DNA from 2 places in the Paenibacillus sp. J22P218 genome. Region 2 is predicted to be linked to the other one. Evidence: riboswitches for the same ligand, from Rfam matches in the RefSeq annotation. Region 2 holds a riboswitch; the other holds the start of a gene.

Region 1 (3,411 bases), on a different contig from region 2:
TTCACCGATGGGCAGGCCTGCGTCCTTCCACGCAAGACGGTTTTCCTTTGATCGGTTCATTGAAGGAAGCTAGCCATGTCGCATTCGCGGTCGGTCATTATCGCAACGGCATCCTGCTTAGTCCGGCTACCGCCATGCTTGCTGCCGATTGCCTGGAAGGCAAGGATACAGCCGAATATAATCAAGCTTTCTCACCGGAACGGTTTGGAAGAAGGGGTTGAGCGTATAGATGGATACCTATTCAAGGCAACAGGTTGCAAGGGCTTTAACAATCGCAGGTTCCGATAGCGGCGGAGGCGCGGGCATTCAGGCCGATCTGAAAACGTTCCAAGAACTTGGCGTCTTCGGCATGTCCGCAATCACGGCGGTGACTGCCCAGAATACGCTTGGCGTACATGGCGTATACCCAATGAGTCCGGATGCGATTATTGGGCAAATCCATGCGGTCGGCAACGATATCGGGGTTGATGCCGTTAAGACGGGAATGCTGTTCAGCAGCGAAATCATAGTAGCAGTTGCCGAAGCGATCCGGACGTTCGGATGGACGAAGGTTGTCGTAGATCCGGTTATGGTAGCCAAAGGCGGCGCGGTACTTCTGCAAGAAGAGGCAATTCGCGCCTTAACGGGCAAGCTATTGCCGCTTACGGCGGTCGTGACGCCAAACATACCGGAAGCGGAGCAGCTTACGGGCAACTCTATTCGGAGTAAGACGGATAAAGAAGAAGCGGCAAGGAGACTCGCCGGTTTCGGTGCCCGACATGTCATTATCAAAGGCGGTCATGACGAGGGAGCGGAAGCCGTGGATTTGCTGTTCGACGGCCGTTATTTTACCGAGCTGGCAGGCAAGCGAATCGCTACGGGACATACGCATGGCACGGGATGCACATTCTCAGCTGCTCTTGCAGCCGGACTCGCTCGGGGGCTTGACGTTGAGGGTGCGATGCGCCAGGCCAAAGCTTTCATCCAAGCAGCGATCGAGGACGGGATACATATCGGCGGCGGCCGCGGACCAACGAATCACTGGGCGTTCGGGCGGAGCCGATTGCCTATCTCTGGAAATCCATATTAAGCATGCTAGATGACGAAAACGAAAGCAAATAATGGCATTCCGATCGATAATAAGTGCCACTATCCATTTTAGCCGACGCCATCCGCATTTTAGGTCAAAAATCAGCTTAAACCTTCTCCATTTCGGTTTTACTTTGCATAAGGTTGAGCGTATGATTTGTTCAACAACTAAATTAGTCAAACGCTAAATTCCCGAACCGGGAAACGGGGGAACCGACCGAAACCATTACAATGGTTTCATGGGGTGAATCCTTTCGCTTGCCTTAGCAAGCATGAGGTAGGGCACTCTCAAGCCCGAATCCGACAGCTAACCTCGTAAGCGTATTGAGAGAACCGCGATCGTGCCTTGCATAGGCTCGTCTTTTTCGTTATGCAAGAAGTCCGAGAGTAGAGTATCTCTGCTCTCTGGGCTTTTTTTTGTTGTGTAAAAACAGGGTGAATACGGGGAGGCTGCGCAATGAATGCGATCGAAATTAACAAACTGACCAAAACGTACGGCAAATCAAGAGGAATAACGGACATTAGTTTTTCCATTGAAGAGGGGGAAATTTTTGGTTTTATCGGACCGAACGGGGCAGGAAAATCAACGACGATCCGAACGTTACTATCTCTTATCTATCCGACAAGCGGCAGCGCTACCATTTTCGGTAAAGACTGCATCAAGTTTGCTCCGGAAATCAAAAAAGAAATCGGTTATTTGCCGTCTGAAGTTTTTTATTACGACAATATGAAGGTTGCGGATCTGTTAAATTATTCGGCCAGCTTTTTCAAAAAAGATTGCAAGAAAAGAATAAAAGAATTAGCCGAAATCATGGATCTGGATATAACGAAAAAAATTGATGACCTGTCTTTGGGGAACAAAAAGAAAGTGGGCATTGTTCAAGGGCTGCTCCATAGTCCTAAGCTCATTATTCTAGATGAGCCTACCAGCGGACTTGATCCGCTCATGCAGCAAAAGTTTTTCGAATTGCTTGAAGAAGAGAATAAAAGAGGGGCCACGATATTATTCTCCTCCCATATATTAAGCGAAGTTCAGCGGTTATGTAATCGAGTTGCGATTATTAAAGAGGGAAAAATCGTTACGGTCGAAAAAATCAGTACATTAAAAGAGAACAATTATAAAAAGTTTACAGTAGATACATCCGTACAATTAGAACAAAACTTCTTCAATATGGCCGGCGTGAACAATATTTCGGTGAACGGGAGAACAACGAGCTTTTTATTTAGAGGCAACATTAACCATGTGATGAGAAAAATAGCTGAAATTGATATTGAAAACCTGTGGATCGAAGAGCCGAACCTTGAGGAAATCTTTATGCATTATTATGAAAAAGGGGTCTGATCGGCGATGAATATGTTTGTGCATGAGTTGAAGGCGTACAGAAAATCGATGCTGATATGGACGCTCTCTTTAATAGGCATCATGATCTTATTCCTCTCGCTCTTCCCTGGCCTGTCCAAGGACATTGACGAATTTACCAAGGTGCTGGAAGGCTATCCCGAAGGCGTCAGAAAGGCGCTCGGAATTGAGCTCGAAAGCATCGGGACCATTCTAGGCTTTTATTCTTATATTTTCATGTACATTACGCTCTGCGGCGCTATTCAAGCGATGATTCTGGGAACGTCGATTGTCTCCAAGGAGATTCGTGAGAAAACGGCAGATTTTTTATTAACGAAACCCGTAACGCGGACGCAAATAATGACCTCCAAGCTGATGGCAGCCGTTGTTTCGTTAGCGGTTACGAATGTTCTATATCTCATTGCGGCAAACCTCATGGCTGTACAGGTGAAGACGGATGATTATAGCGGGAAACTATTTTTTATGATTTCGCTAACTTTGTTGTTTATTCAGCTCATTTTTCTTGCTATAGGAATGATCGTTTCCGTTGTTTTTCCTAAGATTAAGGCTGTTTTATCTGTTTCGCTTAGCACCGTATTTGCCTTTTTTGTGATTGGCATGCTCGTTTCGGCAGGTGATGACGGAGCTAAACGTTACTTGTCTCCATTTAAATATTTTGACCCTAAGCTTATTATCGAAAGCTCCAATTATGAAGCATCTTATTTCGCAGCAGCGATCAGCATCATTGTTGTTTCGATTGCCGCCAGCTATGTTATTTATAGAAAAAAAGATGTTCATGCTGTATAGGAGAAAACGAAGAGGAGGGGTGCAAAATGAATATCTTTGTTAGGGAATTGAAATGTTACCGGAAATCGATTATTTTTTGGAGCATTGGAATCATTCTGTTGCTTGCAAGCGGCATGAACAAATATGAAGCAACGGCATCCAGCGGGCAACTTAACAGCATGATGGATGATATGCCCAAAGCTCTCAAAGCGTTTATG
Region 2 (3,411 bases):
ATCAGGTCGGCGACAAGACAATGGCGAAGATTATGCGGACCTATTTTCAAAAATACAAATTCAAGCATCCTTCGACTGCCGACTTCCAGCGCGTTGTCGAACAGGTAACGAAGACGAAGTGGCATGACTACTTCAGCGGATACGTTTACGCGAACCAAATGTCCGACTACTCGGTCGAATCGATTCAAGTGAAACCGACTGAGCAGGACGGCCAGAAGCTCTATGAATCGACCGTGCTCGTGAAGCGGAACGGCGGTGTAAGCGGTCAAATCCCGATCACGCTGCAGTTCACGGACGGCGCGACGGTGACAAAGCTATGGGATGCCGACGACTCCCACGTCCAGATTACGCAAGTGCATACGGCTCCTCTGCAATGGGCGATGATCGATTCCGAGCATTCGAACGTACTCGACAATAAGCTCATCAACAACTATATGCAAGCCGATCTGCCGGACAAGACGCGCATCCGGTGGGGCATCAGCGTATCGAAGCTGATCGAGGGACTGTTAGGTACGCTGAGCTGGTAAGTATAAGCGCGCAAGGAGCGATCGAATATGAAAATGTATATGAAGCAAGGTTGGCAGCTTGCGGTCAAGCACTTCCACCTCATCATTCTGTTATTTCTGTATCAGTTGCTATGGGGCTTCTTCCTCTATCGATTTATCGATTCGGTCGTCTCGCCCTTGCTGCGCCGGTTTCCAGCTGCATACCCGTCTGATACAGCCGTTCACCTCTTTCTGACCGAAGCGCAGTTCCAACTGCTGAAGACGGACATCCTTACGCCTTATGTATGGATGCTAGGCGGCTTGTTCGCCATCCGCATGCTGCTGACTCCCCTGTTCAATGCCGGACTGTTCTATTCGCTGCACCATTCTAGTACGCGAGGCGAAGGCGTGTCCGGCGGCGGCACTAAATTTGTAGAAGGCATTCGCAAAGCTTGGAAACCGGTCATGGTGCTCCACTGGGCGGAGGCCGCGCTAACACTTGCTCCCGGATTCTGGGTGCTGCCTCATGCGCTCGACGCATACCTGCAAGGCGGATCGAACGTCGACCTGCTGCAATCCGTCCTTCCCGGCGCTGGACTATGGCTGTTCTGGGGCGTGCTGCTGCATCTGCTCTTCCTGGCCATGCAGCTTGGCGCCGCTTCAAAAGAAGGCATCCTCCACTCGCTCGGGCGCGCTCTGAGGCATATCATCTCATTCGCTGCCATCTCGCTGGTTATGTGGGCCATCGGAGCCGGATTAGGACTTCTCATCACCGGCGTATCGCTGCTATGGGCCGGACTATTCGCGCTCATCCTTCATCAAGGCTACAACTTGGTGCGAACGCTCGTCCGAGTATGGACCATTGCCGCCCAATACGAATGCCTGCAATCCAAGTAGCTTCATTATCTTAGCCCGCTTTAGCTCAAATACCCCCGAATTTACGCCTGTCCTATTATGGCGAATTCGGGGGTTTTTACGTTATCATCCTACTAATGACGGCGACAGCCTTTTTTGCTAGAAAGATGAGAATCCTCTCACCATTAGTACCTTGGGGTCATACTTTACAGAATATCCACATAATTAATGAAATCGAGTATCGATTATTTAGTCCCTCGGTCCTAGTTGCGGCTTAAATATTACATGAAAAATGATTATACGAAGCAGTTTGTCAAAAGATTACATGAGAATTATTAGAATTTTGTTAGAAAGGCAGGAGATCAATGAAAATAATCGAATAATTGTCAAGAGCAAAACAAAACTGCCTAATTTCCTAGCGGAAAACGGGGGAACCACTCTGGGTGAATTGATTCCGACGCCACGGCTATAAGTCATACCGCCTCTGTAGAAGAGGACATCATCGACTTGTTCGTAGCGCCTGAGGAATCATAGGGAACCTTCAACCGAACCCCACAGCTAACCTCGTCGGCACCGGAAGGAGTTTCACAATTGAAAAAGGTTACCGTAATGCTTTTGGGGCTTGCGCTCTTGCTCGCTTTTCAAGCGGGAAGCGTTTTCGCAGACTCCAAAATGAACGGATTTATCAATGACGTCATTGGTACTCCGTACAAAAGCGGTGGAACTACCGCGAAAGGCTTCGATTGCTCCGGCTTCACGAGCTATGTGTTCGCTAAGATGGGCATCGATCTTCCTCGCGTTTCCTCCGATCAAGCAACAGTTGGCACGAAGGTCGCTAAAGATGACCTGATTGCCGGGGATCTTGTGTTCTTCGACACAAGCGGCGGCAACAACGGCGCAATTTCCCACGTCGGTATCTACATAGGGGACGGCAAGATTGTACACGCTTCGGTTAGCCGCGGCGTTGTAGTCGACAAGCTCGATTCCTCTTACTACAAACCTCGTTATGTGACAGCACGTCGCATTCTTAGCGAGGAAGCATTCACTACTTACGCCGACGCAAAATAGTTTCACCCTTTACAACAAAGCCGCACTCTGTTCGTCCACACGAGACAACAGTCTGCGGCTTTGTTGTTTTTCTGACAAAATAGGCCACCCCAACAGCCTGCGGGCTGTTGGGGTGGCCTATTACTTTCTATCTATTACGCACAGCATCGCGCCGCTGCGACTGCCCTCTGCCCAGCACAAGCATTGCGCCCAGTACGAGCAGCATGATCAGAACCAGTACGCTTACATACCAAAGCGTAACCCCGCCGTCATATCGATCCATGAACCAGCCGGTAACGCGAGGGAAGATTGCCCCGCCAAGCCCGCCGCATGCTACGAGCAGGCTCGTCGTCCGCTCAGTCATGCCTGGGATTAACGCGTTCGCATAGACAAGGGCGATACCGAATATACCCGAGAAGAACAGACCGCTTAAGGCGACGAAGAAGAGCATCGAGCTGAGTTGACCCATGAGCGCCATTAATGCGAACACGATCGTTGCTCCGCCAGTAGCAATAAACAAATACTTCGCGTACCCCATTTTCTCCGCCAACGTGCCTGCAAATATACGTCCGAACACCATTGTTGCCCAGAACAGGCTGAGCGCTGCCGCAGCACTCGACTCATCTACCTGCGAACGCTCAATAAGCAAGGAAGGCAAGTAATTGGAGAAGCTCATCTCCATGCCTACGTAGATCATGAAGAACGCTGCCGACAGCAGCAAGAACGGAAGCGCAGTGCGCGGATAACCGAATAAACCGGTTCTTGCACCCGCCGTCTCTTGCTCCAGGCTGCTGCTCACCACTGCTTTCGGCGGTTGAAAGCCGATCTGCTCGTCCAGCTTGCCGAAGGACATCGTGAGCCATAATACGAATGTAACGCCCGACAGTGCCGCCAGTATCGGGAACGATACCTGCCATACGTTCTGAGCGATCAAGTAAGCGGCTGCAACCGGTATAATAAGCGCGCCGACGCCAAAGAACGTTTCCAACCGGCTCATCGCCGAAGCCTTGCCCTTAGCAAGGTC

Evidence for each region. Region 2 has a riboswitch for cyclic di-AMP ahead of AC0YN0_RS30275 (C40 family peptidase). Riboswitches for the same ligand answer to the same signal wherever they lie in the genome.
Region 1: linked by a shared signal. The riboswitch ahead of AC0YN0_RS27765 (ABC transporter ATP-binding protein) and the one ahead of AC0YN0_RS30275 (C40 family peptidase) in region 2 are both predicted to bind cyclic di-AMP.

Annotation. Positions count from the first base shown of each region.
Region 1 is NZ_JBWDNL010000008.1:64,802-68,212, reverse strand. It holds gene thiO (glycine oxidase ThiO) at 1-221, shown strand, start outside; gene thiD (bifunctional hydroxymethylpyrimidine kinase/phosphomethylpyrimidine kinase) at 230-1,069, shown strand; cyclic di-AMP (ydaO/yuaA leader) riboswitch at 1,241-1,404, shown strand; gene AC0YN0_RS27765 (ABC transporter ATP-binding protein) at 1,526-2,410, shown strand; gene AC0YN0_RS27760 (ABC transporter permease subunit) at 2,417-3,214, shown strand; gene AC0YN0_RS27755 (ABC transporter permease subunit) at 3,241-3,411, shown strand, end outside.
Region 2 is NZ_JBWDNL010000011.1:40,627-44,037, forward strand. It holds gene AC0YN0_RS30265 (M1 family metallopeptidase) at 1-527, shown strand, start outside; gene AC0YN0_RS30270 (hypothetical protein) at 555-1,382, shown strand; cyclic di-AMP (ydaO/yuaA leader) riboswitch at 1,735-1,928, shown strand; gene AC0YN0_RS30275 (C40 family peptidase) at 1,932-2,408, shown strand; gene AC0YN0_RS30280 (MFS transporter) at 2,536-3,411, opposite strand, start outside.